One region of the Halomonas sediminis genome, then DNA from elsewhere that is predicted to be linked to it. Evidence: predicted binding sites of a transcription regulator. Region 1 holds the regulator's gene; each other region holds the start of a gene.
What was found. Region 1 encodes PhoB, which activates phosphate uptake and scavenging genes when phosphate is short. Its sites were predicted from a motif close to TGTCATANNNNTGTCANA; they were not measured.
Positions count from the first base shown of each region.

Region 2: LG290_RS12360 (DUF6482 family protein) is a predicted target of PhoB. The motif match lies at 5,629-5,646, and genes of this name have one in related genera.
Region 3: LG290_RS03470 (CYTH domain-containing protein) is a predicted target of PhoB. The motif match lies at 4,869-4,886, and genes of this name have one in related genera.
Region 4: phbB (acetoacetyl-CoA reductase) is a predicted target of PhoB. The motif match lies at 1,688-1,705, and genes of this name have one in related genera.

Region 1 is NZ_CP085246.1:3,395,178-3,402,768, forward strand. Features, by position in the region: gene LG290_RS16075 (PstS family phosphate ABC transporter substrate-binding protein) at 1-68, shown strand, start outside; gene LG290_RS16080 (ABC transporter permease subunit) at 163-1,278, shown strand; gene pstA (phosphate ABC transporter permease PstA) at 1,275-2,711, shown strand; gene pstB (phosphate ABC transporter ATP-binding protein PstB) at 2,711-3,526, shown strand; gene phoU (phosphate signaling complex protein PhoU) at 3,567-4,292, shown strand; gene phoR (phosphate regulon sensor histidine kinase PhoR) at 4,332-5,624, opposite strand; gene phoB (phosphate regulon transcriptional regulator PhoB) at 5,626-6,315, opposite strand; gene LG290_RS16110 (tyrosine recombinase XerC) at 6,468-7,394, opposite strand; gene LG290_RS16115 (DUF484 family protein) at 7,387-7,591, opposite strand, start outside.
Region 2 is NZ_CP085246.1:2,606,146-2,613,736, forward strand. Features, by position in the region: gene LG290_RS12325 (monovalent cation/H+ antiporter subunit D) at 1-621, shown strand, start outside; gene iscB (RNA-guided endonuclease IscB) at 905-2,275, shown strand; gene LG290_RS12335 (Na+/H+ antiporter subunit E) at 2,367-2,864, shown strand; gene LG290_RS12340 (K+/H+ antiporter subunit F) at 2,858-3,127, shown strand; gene LG290_RS12345 (Na+/H+ antiporter subunit G) at 3,147-3,539, shown strand; gene hemH (ferrochelatase) at 3,600-4,670, opposite strand; gene LG290_RS12355 (thiol-disulfide oxidoreductase DCC family protein) at 4,834-5,247, shown strand; gene LG290_RS12360 (DUF6482 family protein) at 5,256-5,558, opposite strand; gene LG290_RS12365 (hypothetical protein) at 5,686-5,979, opposite strand; gene dnaB (replicative DNA helicase) at 6,110-7,498, opposite strand.
Region 3 is NZ_CP085246.1:716,706-724,296, reverse strand. Features, by position in the region: gene LG290_RS03495 (DUF4113 domain-containing protein) at 155-310, opposite strand; gene LG290_RS03490 (FadR/GntR family transcriptional regulator) at 520-1,278, opposite strand; gene argA (amino-acid N-acetyltransferase) at 1,382-2,695, opposite strand; gene LG290_RS03480 (inorganic phosphate transporter) at 2,825-4,090, opposite strand; gene LG290_RS03475 (TIGR00153 family protein) at 4,100-4,780, opposite strand; gene LG290_RS03470 (CYTH domain-containing protein) at 4,914-5,807, shown strand; gene LG290_RS03465 (ion transporter) at 5,863-6,723, shown strand; gene trkI (Trk system potassium transporter TrkI) at 6,796-7,591, opposite strand, start outside.
Region 4 is NZ_CP085246.1:395,008-402,598, forward strand. Features, by position in the region: gene LG290_RS01955 (thiolase family protein) at 1-60, opposite strand, end outside; gene LG290_RS01960 (pyridoxamine 5'-phosphate oxidase family protein) at 183-671, opposite strand; gene LG290_RS01965 (nucleoside deaminase) at 798-1,358, shown strand; tRNA gene LG290_RS01970 (tRNA-Met) at 1,534-1,610, opposite strand; gene phbB (acetoacetyl-CoA reductase) at 1,897-2,643, shown strand; gene LG290_RS01980 (DUF349 domain-containing protein) at 2,717-5,533, opposite strand; gene minC (septum site-determining protein MinC) at 5,787-6,533, shown strand; gene minD (septum site-determining protein MinD) at 6,567-7,385, shown strand; gene minE (cell division topological specificity factor MinE) at 7,382-7,591, shown strand, end outside.

The DNA of each region.
Region 1 (7,591 bases):
CCCGAGCAGCGGGTTTTGTGCCACTTTCTCCCCCTACACTTAAGGCGCAAGCGCTCACCGGGGATTAGCTGTCACCCGGTTGTCATAAAATTGTCTTACGCTGAGTCAGCGTCCCTCTTGCTCACCTTGCGTTTCCACTTGTGAGTCTTCATTGATTTCACCATGACACCACCATCCGATACGCTCAATCAGCGCTTGCGCCTGGCCCGCGATCGCCTTGCTACCGGTTTGATCACTGCCGGCGGCACCGGCGTTCTGTTAGCGGTACTGGCGATTGCCGTGTTTCTGCTCTGGGAAACGCTACCGCTGCTGCGTCTGGGTGACACCCTGGCCTTGGCCAAGCTGACACCGCTGGCTTGGGGCACATTGAAAGCCGCCTTCTATGCGCTGTTGTTCGCCGTGCCCCTGGCGCTGGGAGCGGCAATGTATTCGGCGCTGTTCATGTCCACCCGCCTGCGCCACCGGCTAAAACCCACGCTGGAAATGATGGAAGCCATTCCCGGTGTGGTAGTGGGATTTATCGCCGGTCTGATCATCGCACCCTGGGTTGAGCGTCACCTGGCCGGCACCTTGCTGCTGGTAATCGGGTTACCGCTGAGCGCTCTAGTCGCGGGAGCGATCTGGCATCACCTCGGCACTCGGCTGCAGCGCACATTTCCCTTAAGCTGGGCGGGATTGTGGCTGGTGCCCTGGTTCGTCTTGATGATCGCCTTGGCGTTCTGGGTCACGCCCTTGCTGGAACAGCAACTGCCCGAAGACGACTTGCGGCGTTTTCTGGATAAGCAGTGGGGCATCGACTATGCCACCCGCAATGCCATGATCGTGGGGGTGGCCATGGGTTTTGCCGTGATTCCCAGTATTTACGCCCTGGCTGAAGACGCCCTGGCCGACGTGCCTGGAAGCTTGCTCGAAGGTGCCCAGGCGCTAGGCGCCACCCGCTGGCAGGCGCTGTGGAAAGTGGCCTTGCCCACCGCAGGACCAGGGCTGTTTTCGGCGGTGATGATCGGGGCCGGGCGTGCGGTGGGCGAAACCATGATCGTATTGATGGCCAGCGGCAATACCGCCCTGTTCAGTGCCAGTCCCTTTGAAGGCATGCGCTCGATTTCAGCGGCCATTGCCATTGAATTACCTGAAGCCGCACCCGGCGGCCTGACCTATCATTTATTGATTCTCGCCGCCTTGGCGTTGTTCGTGTTCACTTTCCTGGTCAACACTTTGGCGGAAGCGGTGCGTCAACGTCTGAGACGCCGTTACCGGCGCCTGGAAGGCCATCCATGATCCAGTGCCTGGCAAAAAATCGGGATGAGGCCTGGCCATGGTTGAGCGCTGCAAGCGTTGCGCTTTCGCTGCTCATGCTGGCCGCACTGGTGAGTTTGCTGGTGGTGCGCGGCTTGGGCCATTTCTGGCCGGCGCCGATTGAAGAAGTCACGCTCGCCGACGGCCAGGTCATTGCCGGACATGCCGTACGCGAAGCCCCTCTGCCTGACCGCCCCGGCCATGAACGGCTGTATTACACCGCCAATCGCGACCTCGACGGTGCCCTCTGGCAATGGGTGGCGCTGGATACCATTCAAACGCGCTCCACCCCGATCGAACTGGTGCTTCTCGATCGCGCTTCCTGGGGAGATTTCATCGGCCGACTGGTGGCTGTGGTGATGCCGAATGAGCGTCTGGAAGGCGAAGCTGCTTGGCAGGCGTTGCAGCAACACCTGAACCAGAGAAACACGGTAGCCAATGGCGCACCCTCCAGGGCCGCCTCCGGTGACAGCTATGTGCCCGGAGATACCTATCTAATAGTGGAAAGCGTCGAGGGGCGTCAACGACAGCAACCCTTACATGTCATTCATGGGGCCCAGCGCCCCAATGCCATGTCCATGGGTGAGAAGATTCAGACGTGGGGCAACGCCGTATGGCGCTTCCTCAGCCAAGGGCCGCGAGCGGCCAATACCGGCGGCGGCGTCTGGCCGGCCATTTTCGGTACCGTCCTGATGGTACTGCTGATGTCACTTCTCGTGACCCCCTTCGGCGTGCTGGCAGCGATCTATCTCAATGAAATTGCGCATCAAGGACGCCTGACGCGGCTGGTGCGCATCGGGGTGCGTAATCTCGCCGGGGTTCCTTCGATCGTCTACGGTGTCTTCGGGCTGGGGGTATTCGTCTACGGCATCGGGGGAAGCCTCGATGAATGGTTCTTCAGCGACACCCTGCCCTCACCCACTTTCGGCACCGGGGGCTTGCTGTGGGCCTCCTTGACCCTGGCGCTTCTGACCTTGCCGGTGGTGATCGTGGCGACGGAAGAAGGTTTGGCGCGAATTCCCGATGCCCAGCGCGAAGGAGCGCTGGCCCTGGGCGCCACCCGCCTGGAAATGCTCACCCGGATCGTGCTGCCGATGGCCGCTCCGGCCATGCTGACCGGGGTGATTCTCGCCGTGGCGCGCGCCGCCGGCGAAGTCGCGCCCTTGATGCTGGTGGGCGTCGCCAAACTCGCACCCCAGATGCCTCTGGACGGTGAATTTCCCTACCTGCACCTAGAGCGCAAGTTCATGCATCTTGGCTACCATATCTTCGATACCGCCTTTCACGGCGAAGATGTCCAGGCCGCCTTGCCCCTGGTCTACGCCACGGCATTACTTCTGGTGTTGATTGTGCTGGTGCTTAACCTGACTGCCATATTTCTGCGTCATCATCTCAGGCGCCAACGAGGAAACTGATGCAAGCGTCGTTACCGAAATCCGCTCCCGACAATGCTGCGGTCATGCATTTCGCCACGGCCGAGAGCTGTCTGGAGATCAATGATTTCAGTCTGGCCTATGCCGGCGTGCCCGCCTTGCAGGGCTTATCCCTGCAGGTACCGCGCCACCGGGTCACGGCGTTCATCGGACCTTCTGGCTGTGGCAAGTCGACCCTGTTGCGGGCCATCAACCGGCTGCACGACCTGAACGAGTCGGTGACTCTCAGCGGGAACATTCAATTGGAAGGCCGGGACATTCACGCCCCCCAGCTGAACGTGGCGGAATTGCGCCGCCGGGTAGGAATGGTGTTCCAGAGCCCCAATCCTTTTCCTATATCGATTTATGAAAACGTCGCCTTTGGTCTGCGTCTGCAAGGTCGAATGCCCAAACGCAAACGCGATGACACCGTCGAATGGGCGCTACAGTCCGCCGCGCTGTGGGAGGAGGTAAAGGATCGCCTGTACCGCTCTGCCTGGACCCTGTCGGGTGGGCAGCAGCAGCGCCTGGTCATCGCCCGCACCCTGGCGGTGCGACCAGATGTCCTGCTGCTGGATGAGCCGGCCTCGGCACTCGACCCCATCTCGACACTCAAGATCGAGGAGCTAATACGCAACCTGAAGTCGCAACTGACCTTGGTGCTGGTCACTCATAACATGCAGCAGGCTGCCCGAGTCTCGGACTACACCGCCTTTCTCCAAGGGGGAGAGCTGGTGGAATACGGCCCCACCGATAGCGTATTCACCAATCCGCGCCTGCAGCGCACCGAAAACTACATTACCGGCCGTATGGCGTAACCAGCGGCTAACACAGGCCTACCGGCCCAGGAGCGATACAATGGATATCACCAGCGATACGCATAGCCAGCACATTTCCCGCCAGTTCAATCAGGAGCTCGAAGAGCTCAAGACCCACCTGATGGCCATGGGCGGCCTGGTGGAAAAGCAGGTACAGGAGGCGATCAAGGCACTGCTGGAGAACGACTCTCACCTGGCGGAAAAGGTCCGTGACAACGACCGCCAGGTCAACGACCTTCAGATTCAGATTGATGATGAATGCACCCGGATACTGGCACGCCGCCAGCCGGCCGCCTCCGACCTGCGCCTGGTGGTGGCGGTAATTCGCGCCACCTCGGATCTTGAGCGTATCGGCGACGAAGCCAGCAAGATCGCTCGCAATGCCCTCAGCTTGAGCGAAGGCAGCAATAATGTAAAAGGCTTGGTGGAAGTCCGGCATATCAGCGAGCATGTGCGCAAGATGCTGCGCGATTCGCTCACCGCCTTTGCCCGCTTCGATACTGATCTGGCCATGCAGGTGGTGCACGAAGACAAGCTGGTGGATGACGAATATGGCAGCGCCATGCGCTCGCTGATGACTTTCATGATGGAAGACAGCCGTTCGATCAGCTCGGTACTCAACGTCATGTGGGTGTTGCGCGCCTTGGAACGGGTGGGTGACCATGCCAACAACCTGGCCGAATACGTGGTCTATCTGGTCAAGGGCCTGGATATCCGGCACATCGCCCCGGAAGAGCTCGATGAAAACATGCTGAAGAAGTCCTGACTTGAGATTAAAACGATAAGGTCAAAGCCCGCCAGGTTACTAGGTAGGATAGACAAGGCGCTTGGCGGGAAACACGCAACGAAAGCGGGCTCCCTCGCCTGGGTGGGAGTCGATCTCCAGGTGCGCTTCATGGCGCAATAGTACATGCTTGACGATTGCCAGCCCCAGTCCGGTACCGCCGGTTTCAGTGCTGCGCCCCTTGTCCACACGGTAGAAGCGTTCGGTGAGGCGCGGAATATGCACCGGATCGATGCCTTCCCCGTTATCCTCGACTTCAATGCAGGCGCCCTGAGAGTGAGTCTTCCAACGCAGGGTGATGTGGCTACCTTCCGGGGTATAACGCACGGCATTGAAAGCCAGGTTGGAAACCGCGCTGCGAATTTCCTGCTCACTGCCTACCAGCTGAGCATGGCACTCAAGCTCGATAGTCACTTCATGGCGGTGATGGGAAAGGGCCAGCGCATCGCGGCGGATGCCGTCGAGCAACGTCTCCATGAGCAGCGGCCGGTGATCTTCGCCACCCTGGTCGATCTCCAGGCGTGACAGCATCAGCAGATCGTTGACCAGATTCTGCATACGGCTCGTTTGCGCCTGCATCTGCGAAAGCCCGCGCCCCAGGCGCGGCGGCATCTGTTCAGCCAGGTCGCTGTAGGTTTCCAGATAACCGGAAAGTACCGTCAGGGGTGTGCGCAATTCATGGGAAACATTGGCCACGAAATCGCGCCGCATCTGTTCCAGGCGATGCAACCGGGTGATATCGCGAGCCATGAGCAGGCATTCGTCATCGCCATAAAGCGTCAGCTGGTATTGAAGGATACGACGCTCGTCGATGGGAGACGTCAAGGTCAGGGGTTCGCGATAGTCATGCGCCTTGAAGTAACTGACGAAGTGGGGGTCGCGCAGCAGATTGGTAATGTGCTGGCCGCGGTCATGGGCAGCTTGCAGCCCCAGCATGTCGCTGGCAGCACTGTTCCACCACTCCAGGTCACCATGACGGTCGAGCATCACCACGCTGTCGCGCATGGCTTCCGAGGATTCCTGTATCCGCGCGAGTATCGCCCGTAAGCGTTGCTGAGTGATGCGCTGGCGTTTCTGATAACGGTAAAGCTGGTCGAACAGCTCGCCCCACATCCCGCTCGCGGCAGGAGGCTCCTGCTCCGGGTGCAACGTCATCCAGCGATACAGGGCGCGTAACTGGCGCAGATGGTAAACCAGGCACAGCGCCAAGCCCGCTGCGAGACCCAGCCCCGGCGTCACTAACAGCCAGCCGACCAGGGTTCCCAAGGTTGCCGGCCATACCAGACGCCACAGCTCACGGCTCCACAATCGCACCCTAGCCTCTGGCCGAAAACCGGTAGCCGGTACCGCGTACAGTCTGAATCAAGTGCTGATGGGCATCGCCCAATGCCTTGCGCAGGCGGCGGATATGCACGTCCACGGTGCGTTCCTCGACATAGACATTGCCTCCCCATACTTGGTCCAGCAGCTGGCTACGAGTGTAGGCGCGCTCCTGGTGAGTCATGAAAAACTGCAACAGGCGGTACTCGGTAGGCCCCATTTCCAAGGCCTTGCCATGCGCACTGATGCGATGACTCATGGGATCCAGCAAGAGGCCGTCGATCTCGACGGCCTCTTCGACACCGCGCGGTGTCGCTCGGCGCAGCACGGCCTTGAGCCTTGCCACCAGCTCACGAGGGGAAAACGGCTTGGTAATGTAATCGTCGGCCCCGGCTTCGAGACCCTGAATCTTGTTGTCCTCTTCACCCTTGGCGGTAAGCATGATGATGGGTAGCTCGGCGGTGGCTTCTTCGCGCTTGAGCCGACGAGCAAGCTCGATACCGCTGATGCCCGGCATCATCCAGTCCAGCAGCAGCAAGTCCGGTTGATGATCCACAATCATGGCGTGGGCATCCTGAGCATTGCTCGCTTCAAGGACGTGGTAGTCAGCCATTTCCAGGGCGATCGCGATCATTTCGCGAATCGGCGCTTCATCATCGACAATCAGAACGGTCTTGGCGGTCATTATGGGCGGCCTCGTGATCGAACAATGACAGGTCAATGACAATCACACCATGCCCTGATGACAATTCCATGACAAGACCGATTTTCCCAAGCAGCCGCCCTCGCACCCCAACAAATGCCTATGCAAACGGCTCAGCTGCCGCTGGGCGAGCGTTAGGTCTTGCCGGGTTCCTGTTCAGTTGCGGTCGAAGAACGTTTGGCTCGCGGATGGGCCGCATCGTAACTGGCTGCCAGGCTTTGCCAATCCAGCCGGGTATACACCTGTGTAGTGGCCAGATTGGCATGGCCGAGGAGCTCCTGCACTGCACGCAAGTCCTGGCTGGACTCGAGCAAATGGCTGGCGAAGGAATGACGCAATCGGTGTGGGTGCAAGTGCTCCGGTAAACCGCGGGCCACGGCCAGGTGCGCCAGACGCTTTTGAATCGCACGATGCCCCAGACGGGCTCCGCGCACCCCGACGAACAGCGCGGTTTCGCCCTGGCCGGCAAGCAATGGGCGTTGCGCCAGCCAATGGCCCAGCGCCACCTGAGCACGCTGGCCCACCGGTACCTGGCGGGGTTTGCTTCCCTTGCCCATCACCCGTACCTGATGGCCGTGAACGTCAGGCTCATCCAGAGCGGCAAGCTCCGCCAGGCGCAAGCCACTGGAATAGAAAAGTTCCAGTATGGCCTGGTCGCGCAATGCCAACGGCGAGCCATCATGAGGGGTGTCCAGAAACTGGCTGAGCTGGTCCACATCCAGCGGGCGCGGCAGGTGGCTGGGCTGGCGCGGCGTGCGCAATAGCGTTACCGGGTTATGTGCCAGGATTCCTTGCTTGACTAGGTAATCGGCAAAACGCGAGAGTGCCGCGCGGCGCCGGGCCAAACTGCTGGGAGCCAGCCCGCGGCTACGTTCACGTCCCAGAAAAGCCCGCAACAGGGCGGTATCCAGTGCTTCCGCGGCATGCACATCACGGCTCAGCGTGAAGGCCTGCAAGGCGCTGAGATCCTGAGCATAGGCTTTCAGCGTGGCGGGGCTGGCATGGCGTCGCATCTGCGCCAGAAATGCCGTGATACTTCCCTCGAGCGGGGTATCAAGCATAAGGGCCCAGGCGCGTCAGCAAGCGGGCCATGACATCGCCCAGATATTCAGTGAACAAGGTGTCCATGCTGGCGCAATAACTTGCCGGGTCGGGGCTGGCGAGCAGCAGATAGCCCAGCGGCTGCCCGGCGGAAAGTCGAGTGATGGCGCAGGAACCCGCCTTGCGCGGTGGCTTGGTATGCGGCAACAGGCATTTC
Region 2 (7,591 bases), 790 kb from region 1:
GATCTGCGCCTGATGGTCGCCTATCTGGTGTTGTTTTCGGTCGGCACCCTGCTGGCCGGCATCGGCATCGGCTCGGTAGAGGCCACCTCCGCGCTACTCTATTATCTGATTCATACCACCCTGGTGACCGGCGGGCTCTTCCTGCTTGCCGAATTGATCGGTGTGCAACGCGGTAAAGCCGGAACACGGCTGGTGAAAGGCCGCCCTCTCAAACAGGGCGGCTGGCTGGCGGGGCTATTCTTTCTCGGGGCCATAGCGGTGGCGGGCATGCCGCCGCTGTCCGGCGCTATCGGCAAGGCATTTCTGCTGATAGCCGCCGAAGGCACTCAGCGGTTGTGGCTGTGGCCCATCCTGCTAGGCGGTGGGTTGTGCATGATGATTGCCCTTTCCCGCGCCGGCTCCACCCTGTTCTGGCGCAGCCACGGTGAAGCCGCTGGCGAAGCGTTACCGCGCCGCCAATGGTTCGGCGTCGTCTGGTTATTGGGCGCATCCCCCCTGCTGGTGGTACTGGCGGGCCCGATCAGCGACTACACTCACGCCACCGCCGTCCAACTGGCCAACCCCCAGAGCATGATTCATGCCCTTCTCGACGGAGAGTCTCCGTCAACTACCTCGCCCTGAAGGGATGAGGCTTGTGACAACAAGCCCGGTTGACCAGGGAAAGCGGTAGCCAACCCGCTACGTTTGCAATAGGTCGTTAAGACCCCACCGCCGGATGCTTCACTCAGTTCGGCGCTCTGGAAGATCAGGAGCATGCTGGTGAAAGGTAAAGCGCCGAAGGTTCTGATCGCTGTCGATGGCACCATGTTCGGCGGGAGCCGGTTGCAGACATTCCCGAGGGGAGACAGGTCGCAAGACCTGCGTCACCAGGCCCGTAAGGGCAAGAACAAAGGAGGTTGTTGGTATGGCAGTCTTGGTATTGGGAAAAAACAAGCAGCCGTTGATGCCGTGTAGCGAAAAGCGCGCAAGATTGCTATTGGAGCGCGGTCGGGCGGTGGTAGTGAATCGCACTCCCTTCGTGATCCGGCTGCGTGATCGGCGCCAGAGTGACGGCACCTTGCAGCCAACCCTGCTGGCCGCTGATCCGGGCAGCAAGGAAACCGGCCTGGCGCTGATGCGCCTGGAAGACAACGCAACGGACGAGCAGGCACCGGCGATACGTCATGTGCTTTGCCTGTTTCAATTGGTCCATCGGGGTTTCCAGATTCGTCAGGCACTGGAGCAACGGGCGGGGTTTCGCCGGCGGCGTCGCAGCAAGAACCTACGCCATCGGAAGCCACGTTTCGACAACCGGACGCGCAAGAAGGGCTGGCTGCCGCCCAGCCTGCAGCATCGGGTCGATACAACCATGGCCTGGGTGGACAAGCTGTGCCGTTGGGTGCCGGTGACTCACCTGAGCATGGAGCTGGTGCGCTTCGATATGCAGAAGCTGGAAAACCCGGAGATTACCGGGGTCGAGTACCAGCAAGGCACCTTGCTTGGCTATGAGGTACGCGAGTACCTGCTAGAGAAGTGGGGCCGGAAGTGCGCCTATTGCGGTACTGGCGATACACCGCTGGAAATTGAGCATGTGGTGCCGCGCGCTCGGGACGGCTCGAACCGGGTGAGCAACCTGACCATCGTCTGTCACGACTGCAACACCGCCAAGGACAGCCAGCCGCTTGCCGACTTCTTTGCCACCGACAAGGGGTTGAAACGCCGCCTCAAAGCCAATGGCCTGTCGGCGGAAACGCGCTTGGCTCGGGTGCAGCGCCAGCTCAAGTTGCCGCTGCGGGATGCCGCCGCCGTCAACGCCACGCGCTGGGCGCTGTTTGGCGCCATGAAAACCACTGGTCTGCCAGTCGCCGTGGGTAGCGGCGGTCGCACCAAGTTCAACCGCCAGCGCCTGGGTATTCCCAAGACCCACGCCCTGGATGCGGCCTGTGTTGGAAACGTCGACTTCCTGAAGGGTTGGCAAGTGCCGACGCTGATCATCAAGGCCACCGGGCGTGGCAGTTATCAGCGCACCCGGCTCGACAAATACGGTTTTCCGCGTGGCTACCTGATGCGCCAGAAGCAGGTACAGGGCTTTCAGACCGGCGATAGGGTTAGGGCGATTGTCCCGACCGGCAAGAAGGCCGGCACACATACAGGGCGCGCGGCAATCCGCAAGACTGGCAGTTTCAACATTCAGACCGAACAGGGCGCGGTACAGGGGATATCCTGGCGCTACTGCACTCTGCTGCAACGCGGTGATGGCTACGGCTATCACCAGATACCCACGATTCAACCCTAAGGAGGCGCGGACAGGGAACCCCGAGTCGTGCTGCGCACGACGCGCTATCCCTCCCGGCACTAAAAGTACCGGGTATCCCGCGTAATATCTGATGATCAAGCCCCGCTCTTGGCTGCCGACACCTCTGTTGTCGATCCTGCTGTTGCTGGTATGGCTACTCATGACACGTAGCATGGCCTTCGGCCAGATTCTGCTGGGGAGCGTACTGGCGATCGTCATTCCTCTGCTTACCTACCGTTTCTGGGATCTACAGCCGCATGTCAGCCAACCCTGGCTGTTGCTGCGCTTCGTTCTGCGAGTACTCGGCGATATCATCGTCGCCAATCTCGAGGTGGCCTGGTTGATCATCAACCCTTGGCGCCGCATGCGTCCGCATTTCGTTGAGTATCCACTGATGGTAAAGAAGCGTTTCACGGTTACCTTGCTGGCCAATACCATCAGCCTTACCCCGGGAACGGTCTCGGCCAACCTGCGTATGGATGGCAAGACGCTGCTGATCCACGCTTTGGATGTGGAGGACGAAGAGGCGCTTATCAATCACATTCGCGAGCGTTACGAGCGACCGCTTATGGAGATATATGAATGCTAGCTATCGCACTCAAGATCAGTCTGGCGCTAGTGATCCTGGCGCTGTTGCTGAATGTCTATCGACTCACCGTGGGTCCCTCGCTTCCCGACCGACTGCTGGCCTTGGACACCATGTACGTCAATTCCATTGCCTTGATTGTGATGATGGGCCTGTGGCTCAACACCAAGACCTATTTCGAGTCGGCACTGTTGATCGCCATGCTCGGTTTCATCAGCACGGTAGCGGTGTGCAAGTACTTGCTACGCGGCGATATCATCGAATAAAAAAGGCCTTGGAGGCTCCATGACGATTAACGTGATTCTTGAGGGCGTGATCAGTTTCCTGCTGATTGCAGGCGGCATCTTCGTATTTATCGGCTCGCTGGGCATGACCCACCTGCGCGACTTCTACATGCGCCTGCACGGCCCCACCAAGGCAACCACCCTGGGCATTGGCTGCATTCTGCTGGCTTCGATGCTGTATTTCTGGGGTGCCCAGGGCAAGCCGGATATCCAGGAAATACTGATTACCTTGTTCTTGTTCATCACCGCCCCGGTCAGCGCGCATTTGCTGGCCAAGACCGGGCTGCACTTGCAGCTGCCTCATGTCGACAAGACCCAAGGCCGGCCTTCGGAGCTGCGGGATGAAGAAATCGGTGACAAGCCGGTGCCGCATCCCGATCAGGGACACGGCTGACAAGCAGGATGGGTAGCGAGAAGGCCAATGCAGTCGTTGATACATTGGCCTTTTCATTGGCTAGAGCCAGCCACCCAGTTCGTTGCGGATAATCGCTGTCAGGGCTGCGATATGATCGTCCCGGTCATTCAGGCAAGGAATATAGGTGAAGGTCTCGCCCCCGGCCTCCAGAAAGCTATCGCGGATCTCTTCCTGAATTTCCTCCAACGTTTCTACACAATCCGAGGCGAACGCTGGGGATATCACCGCGATATGTTTCTTGCCCTGCCTGGCAAGCTCCGCCACATAGTCCACGGTAGCCGGCCCCACCCACTTCTCCGGCCCGAACTTGGATTGGAAAGTGGTCACGATCTCTTCATCCGCCATCCCCAGCCGTTCTTTCAACAGGCGCGTGGTCTTCTGGCAGTGACAATGATAGGGGTCGCCTTCCATCAGATAACGCTGGGGCACGCCGTGGTAACTGGCCACCAATTTTTCCGGGCGTGACGCCGTGTTTTCATAGACCTCCCGCACTGAATTGGCCAGCGCCGTGAGATATTCCGGGTGCTCGAAATACGCCGGCACCGTACGAATGGAGGGCTGCCACTTGAGTTTCATCAAGGTGCGAAAGGCCTGATCGTTGGCAGTCGCGGTGGTCGGTGAGCCGTATTGCGGATATAACGGGAAGAACACGATTTTTTCGCAGCCTTGGGCCTGAAGTCGCCGAATCACGCTATCGGTGGAAGGATTGCCGTAGCGCATGCAGAAATCCACCACCACATTATCACCGTAAAGCTCGTGCAGCGCCGTAGTCACTTTCTCGGTTTGCGCACGGGTAATGGTCAATAACGGGCTTTCGTTGTTTTCCATATTCCAGATACTTTTATACGCTTTTCCCGAAGAGAAGGGACGCTTGCTGAGAATGACCAGCTGCAACAGGGGCTGCCATTTCCAATCGGCGTAATCCACCACCCGCTTGTCGGACAGAAATTCACCTAGGTAACGTCGCATCGACCAGTAATCGGTGGCATCGGGCGTGCCCAGATTGGCCAGCACCACACCGACCTTGGTGGGAGCCACCGGCGGGTGGTCGGAGGCGGCATGCGCCAAGCGCCCTGTACCGGGCTGGTCCTTCTCTACGCTCGTGGTCATCCAATACTCCTAGGCAAATACGTTATACGTCATGGGATCTTAGCATTTTTCACCACCGCGGCGGCATAAAGTTATACTATCGACACGATCTGTATAACAATAGATGAACACATGTCTAAGCCTTGAGCTTACTATCCGGCAGATTACTGCCCCAGGAGTTTTTATGAGCCGCTTTCAGACATTGCAAGCGAGCGCGCCGGTAACGCTATTTCACGACGGCCACTGCCCTTTCTGCCGCGTCGAAGTCGCTTGGCTGGAAAAGCATCGCCAGCGTGAGCGTATCAAGCTGGTCGATATCCAAAGCCCAACGTTCAATGCCGAAGCATACGACACCCGATTCGAGCGCATGATGGGAAAGCTGCACGTATTGGATAGCCAAGGGGCGTGGTATATAGGCATGGACGCCAGCCGGGCCCTTTATGCCGTATTAGGCTACCGGCGGCTGGTGTGGCTGTCTTGCTTGCCCGGTATATGCGGCGTCATGGATACCGGCTACCGTTTTTTTGCCCGCCGCCGGGTACGGCTGGGCCAGTGGTGGGAAAAACGTCAAGCTAGACGTTGTGCTAAACGGTCTTGAGAACGACCTCAAAAGACTAGCGGCATGCGCGATGTCAGAGGGGCATCATAATGGGCTTCGCGACCGACCACTTCGTCTTGGGGCACATACTGCACCAAGTAAGCACGGTGAATACCGGCTCGCTTGAGCTCCAGGTAAACATCGTCGAGCGCGCGAAATAGCATCGGTTTTTTACGATTAGTCAGCATGTGGCGCTGCCCTTCCACATCTTCAAGTTCCACTTGATAGAAACGGCTGCCGGCGTGGGTAATCACCCGTATTTCAAAATTATCATGCTGTTTGACGAACGGCTTGAGTGACTTGAACTCCATGGTTCCCTCCTGCATTAAATACAACTCAGGCACAGCTTGACTGTGCCTGATGACATTTCCATTGCGGTTGAGTGTCACAAATATGACGGCAATGCTGCAAGGGAGTTCCAAGTATCTTCATCAAATATTACTGATAATCAGCTGGGTCGATCGCCTTTCCCAATGAGTTACGGTCAATCCAGTTACCCGCCTTGGTCTGCTTATAGCGGAACACCACCTTGTCACCGACCGCGACAGGCAACTCACTGTCTTCCGTCTGATAACTGTAGGCCTCGCCTTCCACCACCAAATGATAACGGTAAAGATCCGGCATCCCCAGCCATTCCTTGAACGGGCCTTCCTTCTCCAGCGATTGTAGCTCACCCCGCGCTTCCAACTTGGGAATGCGCGGACGATTACCCCGTCGAAAACCACCAGCCATTGCTTTCTCCACTTGATTGATTGCCACTCGCACGCCAGTCTCGTTCGTGCGTTTGCTTATCGGCCCTGCCCTTCGCGACTGGGCATTATGCGGCTTGGCCATTGCGCCTCAACCGTCTCTCAACATCGGCTCAACCGCCGAAGGCTTCCCCGTAGCTGTCCGGGGCCAAGTCCTCGAAACGGGTGTATTTACCGATAAATGCCATATGCACCGTGCCGATGGGGCCGTTACGTTGCTTGCCGATAATCAATTCAGCCAGCCCCTGGTTATCCGGGTTGTCCTGGTTGTACACCTCATCACGATAGACGAAGGCGATCACATCCGCATCCTGCTCGATGGCCCCGGACTCCCGCAAATCCGACATCACCGGGCGCTTGTTGGGGCGCTGCTCCAATGAACGGTTAAGCTGGGAAAGCGCTACCACCGGGCAACCGAATTCCTTGGCCATCCCTTTTAACGAACGCGAAATCTCCGAGATTTCCCCGGTACGATTTTCGGAAAAACCAGGAATCTGCATCAACTGCAGATAATCGATCATGATCAATGCCATGTTGCCATGCTCGCGTACCACCCGGCGTATGCGCGAGCGCATCTCATTGGGCGAAAGCGCTGCGGTGTCGTCGATGAACAGCTGCTTGTCTTTAAGCAGGTTGACCGCCGAGGTCAGCCGTGGCCAATCCTCATCTTCCAGCTGGCCAGTACGCACACGGGTCTGGTCGATTCGCCCCAGGGAGGACAGCATCCGCAGCATCAAGGATTCCGCGGGCATCTCCATGGAAAACACCATCACCGCCTTATCGCTGGAAATTACCGCGTGTTCCACCAGGTTCATGGCAAAGGAGGTCTTGCCCATCGAAGGCCTTCCGGCAATGATCACCAGATCCGAGGGCTGCCAGCCGGTCGTCATCTCGTCCAGGTCACGAAAACCGGTGGACAAGCCGGTCATTTCGCCCTTGAGATTGAACAACTCGTCAATGCGATCCACGGCCTTGGTCAAAAGCTCGCTCATGCCGAGAGGACCACCGCTTTTAGGCCGCTCCTCGCTGATCTGGAAGACCAGACGCTCGGCCTCGTCCAACAGTTCATCGGCAGGACGCCCTTGGGGGCTGAAAGCACCATCGGCTATCTGGCTGGCGGCACGGATCAACTTTCGCAACGTCGCCCGCTCACGCACGATATCGGCGTAGGCGCGAATATTGCTCGCCGAGGGGGTATTGCGGGCAAGTTCGGCCAGAAATGCCAGGCCACCGACCGTATCCAGCTGGTCGCGTGCTTCCAGGGCTTCCGAGAGCGTGACCACATCCAGCGGCTGTCCGGCTTCCGCCATGTAGATCATGACGTTGAATACCAAGCGATGCTCGTAGCGATAGAAGTCATCGGCCACCAACCGGTCCGACACATTGTCCCAAGCTTGGTTATCCAGCATCAACCCGCCGAGAACCGACTGCTCCGCCTCCAACGAATGAGGAGGCAGCTTGAGCGCTGCCGTTTCCTGGTCGGAAGAAGACCTGTCCTGCATCATTTGCTCCTTGAACGCTCGATATCGTTCAAACCGGTAGCCTGAGGGGTAAATCAGTGACTGGGGTGTCGTTGATAAACCCGGAACGACAAA
Region 3 (7,591 bases), 820 kb from region 1:
GCAATCTATTTGTACTGAGCCAGGGAGGCTCATCAGGGAAGGACGAGTCAGGATGACTTAAGCTCAAGGATGCGCAGGCAGGAAGCCTACGATGGAATACAAGGAAGGGAAGACACAGCCCGACCACTGGCCGGGCTTCTTTGTATCTCGCTTCTCACTTCACCCGCACGACTGGCAGCTCATCCCACCTGGTGGTGTACCGCGGCGAGCGATGCGCGCAGTGCAACTCCCATGCATTTCCTTTCCTCGGCATTCCCCGCCGCACTGTATTCTTGCCGTGCTCCTTGTTGAGATTGTCCAGCGTTGCCATTAATCGTTCGTTGCGTTCGCGCTTCTCATCGCTCAGGGATCAGCCAGCAGGCCCAGCTGCTCGTTATCGTGGTCGCAGAGGTCTATCAGCACCACGCCACATTTCTGGTGCCGGATTCCCGCTTTGTATATCCGTCCCAGCCGGGCTGTTGCGGCTTTGATTATTTTCCGGCTGCCGACCAGGCATTGAAGCGCTTATTTTTAGTGCTCTTACAGCAGTTCCAATTCTTTGCCCAGAATATTCTCAGCCGTTTTGATGCCCAACGCCTGGGCCGTGCCTTTCAGAACCTCTTGTGAAGCCAGGAAGGCTTCGCGTGGATTGCGGGCTCGAATATGTTCCATCACCAGGCGATGACGCTCAAGGCTGTCTTCAGGATCTGTCGCATTGATATTGGACTCCGACACCAGCAGATAGATGGAGGGTCGTAAGATATGCGAGAGCTGTGACCAGACGATATTATGAGTTGCCTTGAAAATAGCGACGTGAAAGGCCAAGTCGTAATCGCTGTGCAATTTACGCTCCGCCGCACAGCTTGCATTACGTAGATTTTCTCCCATCCCCTCAAAGGCTTCTTCGATAGCCACGAGATCACGCGCCTTAGCGCGTCTAGCTGCCGTCATAGCCACGTAAGGCTCGACATCCAATCGAAATGCCAGAATTTCTTGTTGAATTCTGGGGTTGGGAGAAGCATGGCGCGTTATCCAATTGGTCACGACGGGATCGAGGATATTCCACTCCTCATAATCTCTTACCTTGGAGCCATGCCCGGAAATCCGTTCGATAATGCCAAGATCCACTAATTGCCGAAGATCACTACGGACAGCGGAACGGTTGATGGAAAACTGTTCACAAAGATCGATTTCCTTGGGGACAAAATCGCCGGGCTGATAATGTCCGGAAAAAATATTTTCTGCCAGGTAATCGGCAACGCTAGGACGTCGGGGAGTCTTGAGTGGCTTTGCTGTCACGAGTCTTTTCCTAGAAAAGAATTTCACCATAGCTTGAAGTATGTTTAACATAATAGCAATTATGCTTAATACTTAGGATCACTTCCACTTACATCTCGGCAACTCATGAAAGCTCTTTGAGCAATACCTTGGATTTTCGCGCCTGGTTATAAGTGTCGCGTTTGAGTGGCGGGAGCTCTTCGAGGGTGGCCGGGCGAAAGCCATGCTCGACGAACCAGTGAGCCGTGTGAGTGGTCAGCACGAACAAGCTGCTTATGTTGTGTTTACAGGCACGGCGCTCCAAGGCTTCCACCAGCCTTTCACCACGTTCGCCACCTCGATAACTGCTGTGAACCGCCACGCAGGCAAGCTCGGCAATATCACTTTGCGGAAACTCGTGCAGTGCCGCGCAGCCGATCACCATACCGTCACGCTCGATCACCACATAATCGTCGATTTCATGCTCCAGGCGCTCGCGGGAACGTGCTACCAGCATGCCACGGCGCTCCAGCGGCTCGAGGAGATCAAGCAGCCCTGCGATATCGTTCAGGGTGGCAGGGCGCAACTGCTCATAGCGATGCTGGGTGATCATGGTGCCCACGCCATCGCGGGTGAACAGTTCTCCCAGCAGGGCGTCGTGATTGTGCCAGGAAAGCAGGTGCGTGCGGGCCACGCCTTGGCGTGATGCATTACAGGCAGCCTGCAAGTGACGCCTCAATTCACTGTCGGTTTGGGCATACTCAAGGCGGGGTTCGGCCTCCGCCGGGGTCAGCTGGCGTAACAAGGCCCCCGCTTCATCGCGCAAGCCTTCGGATTCCCCCAGCAAAATCAATTTATCGGCATTCAGTGCCACCGCTGTCTGCTGGGCGACTTCCGAGGCATCCAGATCAAACACTTCGCCGGTGCTGGAAAATCCCAGCGGCGAGAGCAACACCAGCGAGCCCTTGTCCAGTAGCCCCTGAATGGCACCACCCCGCACCCGGCGCACTTCACCGCTGTGGTCGAAATCCACGCCATCCCGGACCCCCAGCGGCTTGGCCATGACCAGATTGCCCGAGACCACGGTCAATTCCACGCCATGCAGCGGTGTACTCGGCAAACCCAGCGATAGCCGCGCTTCCAACCACAGGCGTTGATGCGCCGCGACTTGCTCGACCTGAGCCATGACCGTGGAATCGGCTACCCAGCGGCCGTCATGACGTGTGGGAACGATGCCCGCTGTCATTAGCGCCTGTTGAACCTGGGGACGAATACCGAACACCACCACCAGGCGTACGCCCAGGGTATGCAACAGGGCGAGGTCCTGAATCAGTTGTTCGCCGCGACCGGATGCCATGGCTTCACCTTCGACGAGGATCACGAAGGTTCGTCCACGGTGCGCATTGATATAGGGCGATGCGTTACGGAACCAGTCAACGAAAGGGAAACGCGTATCCAAGGGCCGCTCTCCGGCAGCAGGTGAAAGACAATATCCGCCCCTACTTTACCAGACCCACAAAAACGGCGGCACCACTGTCGTGATACCGCCGCTTTTTCGTTACGTCTTTCTAGCCGTGATAAGTCAACTTCAGCCGAAAATGGCCTTGAAAATAAAGAAGAAGACAATCGCCAAACCAGCACCGGCCGGCAAGGTAATCAACCATGACATGACGATGGTGCCGATCACACGCAAATTAAGCGCTGCCATACCCCGTGCCAAGCCGACACCTAAGATTGCGCCGACCAGCGTATGCGTGGTGGAAATCGGCAGGCCGGTACCCGATGCCAGTACCACGGTAGTAGCAGCAGCAAGTGTTGCAGCAAAACCCCGGCTGGGGGTCAGCTCGGTAATCCCGGTACCCACAGTTGCAATGACCTTGTGGCCGTAAGTAACCAGCCCGACCACGATACCGCCACCGCCCAGCACCAGCACCCACCAGGGCACCAAGGCAGCACTTTCGATGACACCGTCACTCTGTACCACGCTGATGACCGCTGCCAGCGGGCCTACGGCATTGGCCACGTCGTTGGAGCCATGGGCAAACGCCATGGCACAGGCGGTAAAGATCATCAGAACGCCGAATACACGCTCGACATTGGCATAGCCGAAGTGATCTTCGGCGTCTTTCACATACGTCACCCGGCGTTCCATGAGGATACCCAGGCCCATGATCAACAGCCCCACCCCAAGGGAGAGCAGGAAGCTCTGACCGAAACTGAAGTCGAGCCCGACGTGCTTGAGCCCCTTGGTCATGGTCACCATGGAAATGATGAACCCTACCAGGAACACATAGACAGGTACGTAGCGCTTGGCCGCCGCAAAGGGGTCATGGTTTTCAAAGATCAAATGATGCACGGACTTGAACAATAGAAAGCCCAGGGAACCAGCCAATAGCGGTGACACCACCCAGCTGGCGGCAATCATGCTGACTCCGCCCCAGTCGATGGTATGGGCTCCAAGACCTACCAGCGCAAAGCCTACAATAGCCCCCACGATCGAATGCGTGGTGGAAACCGGCCAGCCTTTCATGGAAGCGATCAGCAGCCAGGTAGCCGCTGCCAAAAGCGCTGCCAGCATGCCGTAGACCAACAACTGGGGGTCGTCCTTGAGCAAGGCAGGATCAACGATACCCTTGCGCACGGTATCGGTAACTTCCCCCCCGGCCAACCAGGCCCCTAGAAACTCGAACACCACGGCAATGATGATTGCCTGCTTGATGGTGATCGCTTTTGACCCCACCGAGGTGCCCATGGCATTGGCGACATCGTTGGCCCCCACACCCCACGCCATGAAGAAGCCGAATAGACAGGCTAGAATGATGAATACTTCACTGTACTGAGTAATGATCAGCATAAAGGCCCCTTAGCGCGCTGTCAGAATCTGTAACCGACTACCCACGCGCTCGGCGCGGTCGGATAGCTCACCCACCCAATCGATGATCTTGTACAGAAAAACCACATCCACCGGGGGCAATTCGCTTTCCAGTTCGAACAGCAAACGACGAATCGCCACTTGCTGGCCATCCGCTTGATGTTCCAGGGTATGCAGCTCACGAATCATGTTCTGCATGACATCCGAGACATTGCGGCCGAAGCCGGATTCAAGCAGGTCCTTGAGTTCTTCCAGCGCTTGACGCGCCTGGGCCACGCAAGCCACCGAGGTACGCATGTAATCGCGCATCGGGTCGGCCAATGCATCGGGCACCCGCATCTTGCGTCCCAGCATGATGCCGGTAATATCGCGCACCTTGTTGGCTATCTTGTCCTGTACGCTGATCAGGTCGAGCAGATCCGAGCGCGATACCGGCAAGAACATGGTACTGGGCAGATTCAAGCGCAGGTCGGTCTTGAGCTCGTCAGCCTCGTGTTCGAGGCGCGTGACATTCTCACGCAGTTCATTGGCGGTGTCCCAATCCTCCTGCAAGGATGCTTCAAAAAACGGCAGAAGTTGATCGGCACATTCATTGGCCTTGACGATGTGGGCCAGCAGCGGCTGAAATGGCGAGCGGCCGAACATCGCGGAAAAAGGGTTGGTGGTTACCATAATGCCTTTAAGCCTGTTTTCGGGGGAGCCTGGAAATGGCGGCGCCAGTATAAAGACTGCATACCGTGCCGTCATGAAAAGTTCATAATGTCATCAAAAATTCATCAAAACATCATGCAACCGAGGTAGCAGCATGGCAAAAGATAGCCGAAACACTCGGGAAGTCGAATTGAAACTGGCATTGACCGAAGACGGCCCCGAGGCACTCGCCACGCATGCCCTGCTGGCTTCTCTGCCTTGCCGCCGGCAACAGCTGATCAATATCTATTTCGACACTCCGGAAGGCGTCCTGGAAAATGCCCGCATGGCATTGCGCCTGCGCCAGGTGGACGGCCGCACCCTGCAAACATTGAAAACCGCAGGCCAGGGCGGCGGCGGCATGTCCGAACGCGGCGAGTGGGAATGGGAAGTACCCGCCGGCCAGCTTGATCTTGACGGTCTGAGTGCGCTTCCTGTGATGCACGACTGGAAAAGCGCGGCACTTGAGCGGCTTGCCCCCCGCCTACAGACAAATTTCAACCGTACCACCTGGCAGCTCGATGCGTCGGGAAGCTCTATGGAAGTGGCACTCGATCAGGGTGAAATTCGTGCCGGCTCCCACCGCGCCAGCATCCGCGAGGCAGAACTCGAACTTGTCAAAGGCGATCCCCAGGCACTTTGGGCGGTCGCGTTTTCCCTGGCTGAAACCATCAGGTTACGTCCCGCCGACATGAGCAAGGCCGCCCGAGGCAACGCCCTCTTGCAGCGGCATTGGGCATTGCCGGAGGCAGAGACTCCCGCTCAATGGTTGCAGCGTGCCATTGTGGCATTGGATGCTTATCACGACAGCACGGATGGCTATTTTCTCCAGGCAGCCCATGAAGCCTTGCGGGAATTGGCACACCATCAGGCGCTACACTGCGAAGAGCGGCTATTGGCCGAACGCTTGATCTCGCAACTCGACGACAATGGGGAGTTTGCTGCGGCATTTGGCCAGGCGGCACTGACGCTCTCGCGTCACATGGCGTTCAAAACCACGCCTACCTGAAAAAGCTGGCCGAAGCATCATTTCAGCCACCCGCATTTACACACAGGAAAACAGCATGGAGTCTGGATTAAAACCGGCTAGCGTAGGGATTCGCAAGCGTCTGTTTCAGATCATTTTTGAGTCCGATACTCCCCTTGCCAAGGGTTTTGATATCGCCCTGATTGTCGCCATCATGATAAGCGTCATGGTGGTCATCCTGGATAGCGTCACTGCTCTTCATTTGCGCTTCGGTAGTTTTTTTTACTATCTCGACTGGATGCTGACGCTGCTGTTCACCGTGGAAATCGCGCTGCGAATTTACTGCCTAGAGCGGCCCTGGCTATACCTGAAAAGCTTTTACGGCATCGTGGATATCATCGCGGTGCTTCCCACCTGGTTGGCGCTACTGTTCCCCGGGGTTCAGGTTCTCGTGCTGGTTCGCATGCTGCGAATACTGCGGATATTTCGCATACTCGGTTTGATTACCTTTGTCGGCGAGGCCCAGTTGCTGCTGGATGCGCTGAGGCGCAGCCTACGGCAGATACTGCTGTTCTTCTGCAGCATTTTCATGCTGGTGACATTGTTCGCCTCGCTGATGTTCCTGATCGAATCGCCTGAAGCGGGCTTCACCAGCATTCCCAAGTCCATCTACTGGGCAATCGTCAGCCTGACCACGGTAGGCTATGGGGATATCGTCCCCGCCACCTCGTTAGGCCAGACGATCACGGTGGTGCTGATGCTCATCGGCTACTCGATCATCGCCGTGCCCACCGGGGTGTTTTCCGCGCAAGTCATTCGTTCGATCCGCGAGGAACGCTATTCCAATGAAGCCTGCCCCGGCTGCGGCTATGACCGCCATGAGAAGAAAGCCCGTTATTGCTTGCGATGCGGCACTTGGCTGGATGAAACCACCGAAGATCCTCGCAAGCACTCATAGGCAATCCGCACAGAAGCATTAACTTCATCCCCTGAGTCCAAGCAATAATCGCGGCAAGCAACCGACAGTCTGTTACTGACGCCAGAACATCGGCGTTAACAGCACTAGGACGGTCAAGATTTCCAGCCTGCCCATCAGCATACCGACGCACAGGAGCCATTTGGCGGCATCGGGCAAGGTAGCGAAGTTACCTGAAGGACCGATGATATTACCCAGCCCCGGACCCACGTTAGCCACTGCGGTGGCGGCACCGGACAGTGCCGTGGTGAAATCCAGCCCCATCAAGGCCAAGCCGAGGGCCAAGCCTGCAACGGTCAAGAAAAAGAAGAACGAAAAAGCCACCACGCCGCGGGTTATTTCATCCGTCAGGGAATAGCTGTTGTAACGTGCGGAGAACACGCCGCTGGCGTGCACCAAAAAACGTAGCTGGTTTCTCAGCATGATGGCCGCCACCTGGAAACGAAATATCTTCATGCCGCCACTGGTAGACCCACTGCAACCACCAACGAAGGTAAGATAAAAGAAGGCGACAAAGGCCAGAGGCCCCCAGGCGCTGTAATCGTCCGAGGCATAGCCGGTGGTGGAGACCACTGAGACCACGTTAAAGGTGACGTGCGTCAAAGCCTCGAAAGGGGCGATGCCATTCCAGATCCGCCAAGTGGTCAAGCCTAACGTTACCAACAACAGCAGCAATAATAGCCCCCGTACTTGCTGGTCCTTCACCAGCGACATGGGTGAACCCCGCAAAAAGCGGATATAAAGCACGAAAGGCAAGGCTCCTGTAAGCATGAAAAAGCTACCCATCCACATCAAATGCGGTTGGTCTCGATAAAACCCGAAAGAAGCATCGGAGTTGGCAAACCCTCCG
Region 4 (7,591 bases), 500 kb from region 1:
GCCATAGGTGCCGATGGCCGTGCGGACGGGATGGCAGATGACGACGTCGCGAGTTGACATAAGTACTCCTCTAATCGTTTGGGTAAACGGCCGGAGCGGCCGCAGATCAGGACATTTCACCTATAGCACTGAGTTGGCGCCGAGGCCATGGCAGGCCAACCAGCGTTCGCGTCAGAACGAAGTCAGCCGCCGAACTTTTCATTTTCGCCCAGGTTCGGGGTAGCGTCTTTCTTGACGTTGGCCTTGGCGATCTCATAGAGCTGGAACGTCTTGCTCTCCTTGGCCTTCCAGTGCTCACCCATCTGTACCTTGATTTCCAGTAACGCCACATCCGGGTCGTCCTTGCCTTCAGGGAACCAGGCCCCGATGAAGGGATTCCAGTATTTCTCGATCAGCTCGCGGTCATCGGTCAGGTTGGCCTGGCCCGAGAGCGACACGTACACGCCTTCTTCCTGATCGGAGAAGCTGAGGCAGACGTCGTGATCACTGGCGGTTTCAAAGACCTTCTCGGCACTGCGGCGGGTGAAGAACCACAGGGTGCCATCGTATTCATCCTGAACCAGGTGCATCGGCCGGGCACGAGGCATATCGCCATCCAGCGTAACCAGCATGCCGACTTTGATGCCCTTGATCATCTTCCAGATCTTCTGCTTGTGCTCAGGACTGGACATAGCTTCAATCTCCTGTCGAATACGGTGCGGCGAATAGGAAATGACGATGCTAATGCTAATGCATTGAACATCACTAGAATCAGCCTAGTTACCATTATTAACCTCGGCAAACCGAAGGGCGCGAGTATGCAATCACTATTAAACGAAAAAACGCAGGTCACCGAGGCGGCACTGAAAGCCATTGCCCACATGCCCACCGCCAGCCTGTCGGCGTTGATGGATGAGGCCTTCATTCGTCGCCTGAGCGATGCCGATTTCATGCGGGTCGCGGTGCTGCTGGCGCGCAAAAGTTATGACGAGGGCGGCTGTCCCATCGGCGCGGTGATTATCGACAACGTGACGCGGCGGATTGTTGGCAAGGGGCATAACACCCTGGTGCAGGAGAACCATCCTTACAACCATGGAGAGACCGCTGCCATGCGCGATGCGGGTCGTCTCGACTTCAGACAGACGACCCTGTTCACCTCCTTGAGCCCCTGCGAGATCTGCGCCACGCTGCTGCATATGCGCGGCGTCTCGCGTGTTGTGGTGGGCGATATCACCAATGCCGCGGGCACGGAAGCGCTGCTGCGTGAGAAGGGTGTTCAGGTCGATATTTTGGAAGACACCCAAGGTATTGCACTCTACGCGCGCTTCCGCGAAGAAAATCCTGCGCTTGAGCATGAAGACTGGAAGGGTATGCGGTAAGAAAGGCTAGCGCTGGGGGGAATAAACGGGGGGAGGAAAATGCTGGTCTGTCGCCTGAAGCTCATGCGATTTTTTGCGGCTCAAGGCGGTCAAAAAATGTGAACACAGAAAAGATCGAGAAGCCAAGCCAAAAAAAAGGCAGATCAGTAAGTGACTGATCTGCCTTTCGAAATATTGGTAGCGGGGACCGGATTTGAACCGATGACCTTCGGGTTATGAGCCCGACGAGCTACCAGACTGCTCCACCCCGCATCAACGTGAGATGCATACTACTCTTTTTCTGGATTATGTCAAGCGTGGCTTTAAAACGATTAGCTTATGGTAGTTGCTTTCATTCTGCTGCAACATGGTGATGTTAAGACTATGCTTGATTTACAAATGTGAAAAACTATAACGTCGCGGTCGTTGGGGCCTCATTAGAATCAGGGCATCGACCGCCAAGATTGTAATAAAAAAGCGCTTGAGCGCTTTTCACTAGAATGGCTTGCCTGCAAGCAGCATGCTGCCAAGTCATGAGTCATTATCAGGGAGGTAGTCAATGGCAAATCAAGTCCCCGTCGCCTGGGTAACTGGTGGAACTGGTGGTATCGGTACGGCAATTTGTCGTTCTTTGGCGGATGCGGGTTTTCAGGTGGTTGCGGGGTACCATAACCCGGATAAGGCTAAAACCTGGCTGGAGACACAAAAAGCCGATGGCTATACCAACATCGCTCTTTCCGGTATCGATCTTTCCGACCATGATGCCTGCCTCGAAGGCGCCCGTGAGATCAACGAAACGCATGGTCCTATCCAGGTGCTGGTCAATTGTGCCGGCATCACCCGCGACGGCACCATGAAGCGTATGACTTACGACCAGTGGTACCAAGTCATTGATACCAACCTTAATAGCGTTTTCAACACCTGCCGTGGTGTGGTTGAGTCGATGCTTGAGCAAAACTACGGGAGGATTATCAATATTTCCTCGATCAATGGGCGCAAGGGCCAGTTCGGCCAGGTTAACTATGCGGCTGCCAAAGCCGGTATGCATGGCCTGACGATGTCGTTGGCTCAGGAAACCGCCACCAAGGGTATTACCGTGAACACGGTATCGCCTGGCTATATTGCGACAGACATGATCATGAAGATTCCCGAAAAAGTCCGGGAAACCATTCGTGAAGGTATTCCCATCAAGCGCTTCGGTACACCGGAAGAAATCGGCCGTCTGGTTGCGTTTCTTGCTCACGAAGATTCGGGCTTCATTACCGGGGCCAATATCGATATCAACGGCGGCCAGTTCATGGGCTGAATCGGTACACCAACTTTTTCGCTGCATAAAAAACGGGAGGCCTGGCCTCCCGTTTTGCTGTCTTGCTTTTCCTTCAAGGCGGAGGTAAGCGGACCAGGCAGCCAAGAAGTTCATCCAATTCGGCGGCTTCGTCTTGCCATAGCGCCTCGGAGATGGGGCCAATGGCGAGAAGTTCAGCAAGCACATCGGTCAGCTCGGAGGCGGGGGTAAGAGGCTGAACGAGGCCTTCGTTGAGCCTTTCCACTTGAATTGCCAGGCGTAGTGGCTCATCGCGTTGACGTACCCGGCCCATGGCCAGTAATGACAAGCGCATCCGATTGCGAGCCAGTGCTTCTTCGACCTCGGGCATGATGCTATCCAGGGAAGTGTTGCTGATGTCTCGGCGTGCCTTGTTGCGCTTCTCGTGAGCGGCCTGGAAGGGTGGCTTTAGCGGGAAGGCGACAACCGCTTGAGCGATGACCTCCTGAGTAACGTTATGGTTGATAAACTCTGCATCCGCTGCCAGATGCGCATTGAGCAAGGGATATAGCTCGCGCCAGTATTGTACGATCTCGCCCACCTCCAGCCGATTCAAGTGCTCGCGTCTTGTGCGTACGATCCCGCTGAGCCGCCGCTGCATGCCTTCACCACGTCGATTGCTCGGCAGTGGCTCAAGTGTGGCAGCCTCCTTGAGTGCATCCTCTAGAATCTCGACTTCGCTGGCTTCCCTGGGTTGCCAGCTGTCCAGGCGTTCGATTAGTTGCTGCATGGCATCCAGCTGGTCTTGCTGCGGCGTGGCTTGTTGGGCCTGGGCGGCGTCGCGCAGCATGAATATTTGATCACACAGCTGGCGAAATTCCTGCCATAACGTTTGTTCTTCTCCTTTGGGAGCGCGCCCCAGAGAGCGCCATTGCTTTTGTAGTGCCTTGGCTTGTGTGGCGCGCTCCCGAGGTGCCAATGTCTCGTCACTCAAGAGGTGACGAGTGGCTTCGATCAGATCGCGTTTGGTGGTGGCAATGGTATGCGCGCGTTGATCAATCAGCGCCTGAAGGTGGTGGCGAACCTTGCCGAAGCGTCGTCCAATGGTCTCGGCCTGCTCACGGGGTACCGGTGAATAATGCCGCCATTGCTGGCGCGCCTTGTCGCGAATCTGACGCAATACATCCGGGTCTGCATCTTCAGCGGGTTGAGCGAGCAGCGTTTCGAGCTGTTCACACAAGGCTTCACGCGCCATGAGATTCTGCTGACGCACCTCTGCCAAACCTTTACGCCAAGGCGCCAGGCGGGCTTGAATACGGTCCGAGGAGTGACGAAAGCGAGCAGACTGTTCACGATTGGCCGCCGCATCGCCCAAGTCTTTCCACTCCTTTACCAGTTGACGATGACGACGGTCTAGGGCCGCTTCGTCCATTGCCGTGTCGTTAGCCAGGGCATCGATCAACTCACACAGCTGTTCACGTTTGGGGCCGGCAACGAATCCTCGCCAGTCACGCAATTCAGCCAGTCGAGCCCCAAGTTTCTTAAGCCTGTTTTTCAATGGCTGGCTGCTGTTGCGGGAAGATAATGCTTCGATTTGGGGCTTGATGCGTTGATGTAATCTGCTGGCACTCTTGAAGGCGCCGCGTTCGAGAAACTGTTCAAATTTGTCAAGTTGCTCGGCAAGACCATCGAGCTTTTCAGTGGCAGTGGCATCCGTTTGCTCGCCTTGTGAGGATGCCAAGGCTTCTCTGGCGCGAACGAGCAGTGCCGGGGGCGTCAGGTGTTCCGGCCATTGGCTCTGTTTGGTCAGCGCCTGTAATGCCTTGAGGTCATGCTCGGTCAGCGCATTTTCCACTTCCTTGGCAAGTAGTTGCCAGCGTTCCCATGCGTGATAACAGCGCTCGTAGTCGTGCATCATGCGGGCATAACGTTGTTGCTGCTGCTCGCTGGCAGGATGAATGTCGGAGAGCGCTTGCCAGCGATGAGCCAGAAGCTGCTTCTGGGAACGCAAGCTGGCAATGTCCTGCGTCATTAGGGTGGCACCGTGACAGATGCTTTCCAGGCTTTCTTCTATTCCTTCAAGCAGTTCGTCACGCGTCTGGTTGGCGTCTTCCTGGCGCTGTTGGTCGACCAGGCGTGCTTGTTCCTGGGCTTCGTGATCGCGCAACGTCTTGCGACAGGTCAGGCAAGCATCTTGGTAACGGGCCTCCTGGGTAGAATCGGGAGACGCCTTGAGTGCCTCCCACTCACGCTGCAGATGACGAAAACGTCCCCCATAAAGAGGCTCCCAAGCCATACGAGCATGCTGCTCCAGGCGGGTCAGCAAGGTTTCACGCTGCTGATATTGGTCATGAAACCATTGGCTGTCGGCCCGTAGCCGTGTAAGACGCTCACGGGCGGTGCGTATTACGCGGCGATCACGCCGAGCCTCCTTGAGCAGGCGCTTGAGGTCAGCTTCCTCATGCAGGCGTTCGGCAGCACTGTGACGCACCACCGCTACTCCGTTATGGCAAGCTTGATAAATAAGATCATCAGGCGCACTAAGTTGGGCCAAGGCCGCCAGACGCAAATCGAGATTGTCACCCTGCAGCGCTACGGTGTTGAGCAAACGTGCATCGGTGATAGTCTCGATCAGCGCTTGACGACTGGCGAGATCGGCATGCCCTGTCTGACCGCAAAGCTGACGACTCACCTCGGCAAACCAAGCCTCGTTATCTATCTGAGCAGCGTACCCATCAAGCAGTGCCTGAAGATCGACTAATGCCACCAAGGCTGCCAGCCTGATGTTACTGTCTTCATCTTGGGCTAGGTGCTGAAGTGCCTGGCGTTGTTCGGGGCGCTGGGGGTCAAGCCGTGCTAATGCCTCGCGGCGTACGGCGGCGTCGGGGTGTTGCCAGCGTGGGGCAAACAGGCGTCTTAACAGTCCGTGCATGAATCATCCTGCTGAGGAACACGTAGCGTGAAAAAATGACAAGCCGAGCATTTGTTACATTCAGCGGTTGCAGTCGTTGGCGCTGTCGCTTAGCTTTGCCTTACTGGGTAGTGCTTAAGAAAGTCTCTAAGAAAATGAGAATGCCAAACTTGGCATTGCCTGGGTTGAAATCCAAGCCTTACGACGGCTTTCAATGCACTACGCTTATTTTATCTGAGCTTGATTTTACCTGAACATGACGTGGAGTTCGGCAATGAGCCTAAAAATGGATAGCGCCACCATGGCCTTTACCTTCAAAGGCGGCATGTTGCCGATGACTATCATGGAGTTAAACAGTGCCGACCCGGAGCGCATCCGCCGCCAATTAGCCGGTAAGCTGACCCAGTCGCCAGCATTTTTCCAGCATACACCGGTGGTGCTCAGTGTGGAAAAACTGAATGAGCCGCACTTGGCGCTTGAACGTATCTGTGCCGTGTGCCGCGACCACAAACTGCTTCCCGTCGCCGTCAAGGGAGGAGCTGAACCCGTCAAGCAATCGGCCTGGGCACTCGGGTTGGGCTGGTTTCCTTCCAGTGATGGCGGTCGTGGGCGAATCCTGGAAACCGTGGATACTGAAAACAGCAAGCCCACGGAGCCGGTTCCCGCACCGCAAGCTGCGAGTGGCGAATTAGCCGCTACGCGTCTTTATCGTGGCACGGTACGTTCCGGCCAGCAGGTGAGCGCCGCCGAGGGTGACCTGGTAGTGGTCGGGGCGGTCAATGCGGGTGCCGAGGTGCTGGCAGCAGGCAATATTCATGTTTATGGTGCATTGCGAGGGCGTGCACTGGCGGGTATCCATGGTGATTTATCAGCAGGTGTTTACTGCCGGGAACTGCATGCCGAACTACTGTCGGTAGGAGGCAATTACAAACGTTTGGAAGACATTGATTCAAGACTGCTTGGGGCACCTGCAGAAGTACATTACTCGGCCGAGCAGCTGGAAATTCGACCGTTGGTATAATAGCGAAAGACTTATAAAGTAAGGATCCATATCTTGGCCAAGATTATTGTAGTTACCTCCGGTAAAGGGGGTGTTGGAAAAACCACGAGTGCAGCAGCCATTGCCACCGGCCTTGCCCTGCGTGGCAAAAAAACAGTGGTCATCGATTTCGATGTGGGGCTGCGTAACCTTGATTTGATCATGGGGTGTGAGCGCCGGGTGGTTTATGACCTGGTTAACGTGATCCAGGGAGAAGCAGGGCTCAATCAGGCGCTGATCCGTGACAAGCGTGTCGAAAACCTTTTTATCCTGCCCGCTTCCCAGACACGCGACAAGGATGCCCTGACACAGGAAGGCGTTGAGGAGGTTCTCGATACACTGAAAGAAACGTTCGACTATATCCTGTGTGACTCCCCGGCAGGTATCGAACGAGGCGCTCAATTGGCGATGTATTACGCCGACGAAGCCATTGTAGTCACCAACCCAGAAGTTTCCTCGGTGCGTGACTCGGATCGTATTCTGGGGTTGTTGTCATCCAAGACGCGTCGTGCCGTGCAAGGCGATGATCCGATCAAGGAGCATCTATTGGTTACCCGCTACAACCCGGAGCGCGTGACCCAAGGCGATATGCTGACACTGGATGATATCCGGGAAATCCTGGCGATCAATCTATTGGGTCTGATTCCGGAGTCCGATGCGGTGTTGCGGGCTTCCAACCAGGGCGTACCTGTGACGCATGATGCGGATAGTGATGCCGGCCAGGCGTATACCGATACCGTGTCGCGTTTGCTCGGTGAAGACGTACCGCTGCGCTTTCATGAGTGGCAGAAAAAAGGACTGCTGAGCCGTATGTTTGGGGGAGGTCGTCGATGAAACTGCTGGAGTTTTTGAAGCGTGAGCGCAAAAAGTCGGCCTCGGTAGCCAAGGAGCGCCTACAGATCATCGTGGCTCACCAGCGTAGTCAGCGGGGCCAGCCGGATTATATGCCGATGCTCGAGCGTGAACTATTGGAAGTCATCCGTCGTTATGTGCATGTGGGGGACGATGCCATTCAAATCTCGCTGGATAGCGAAGATAAC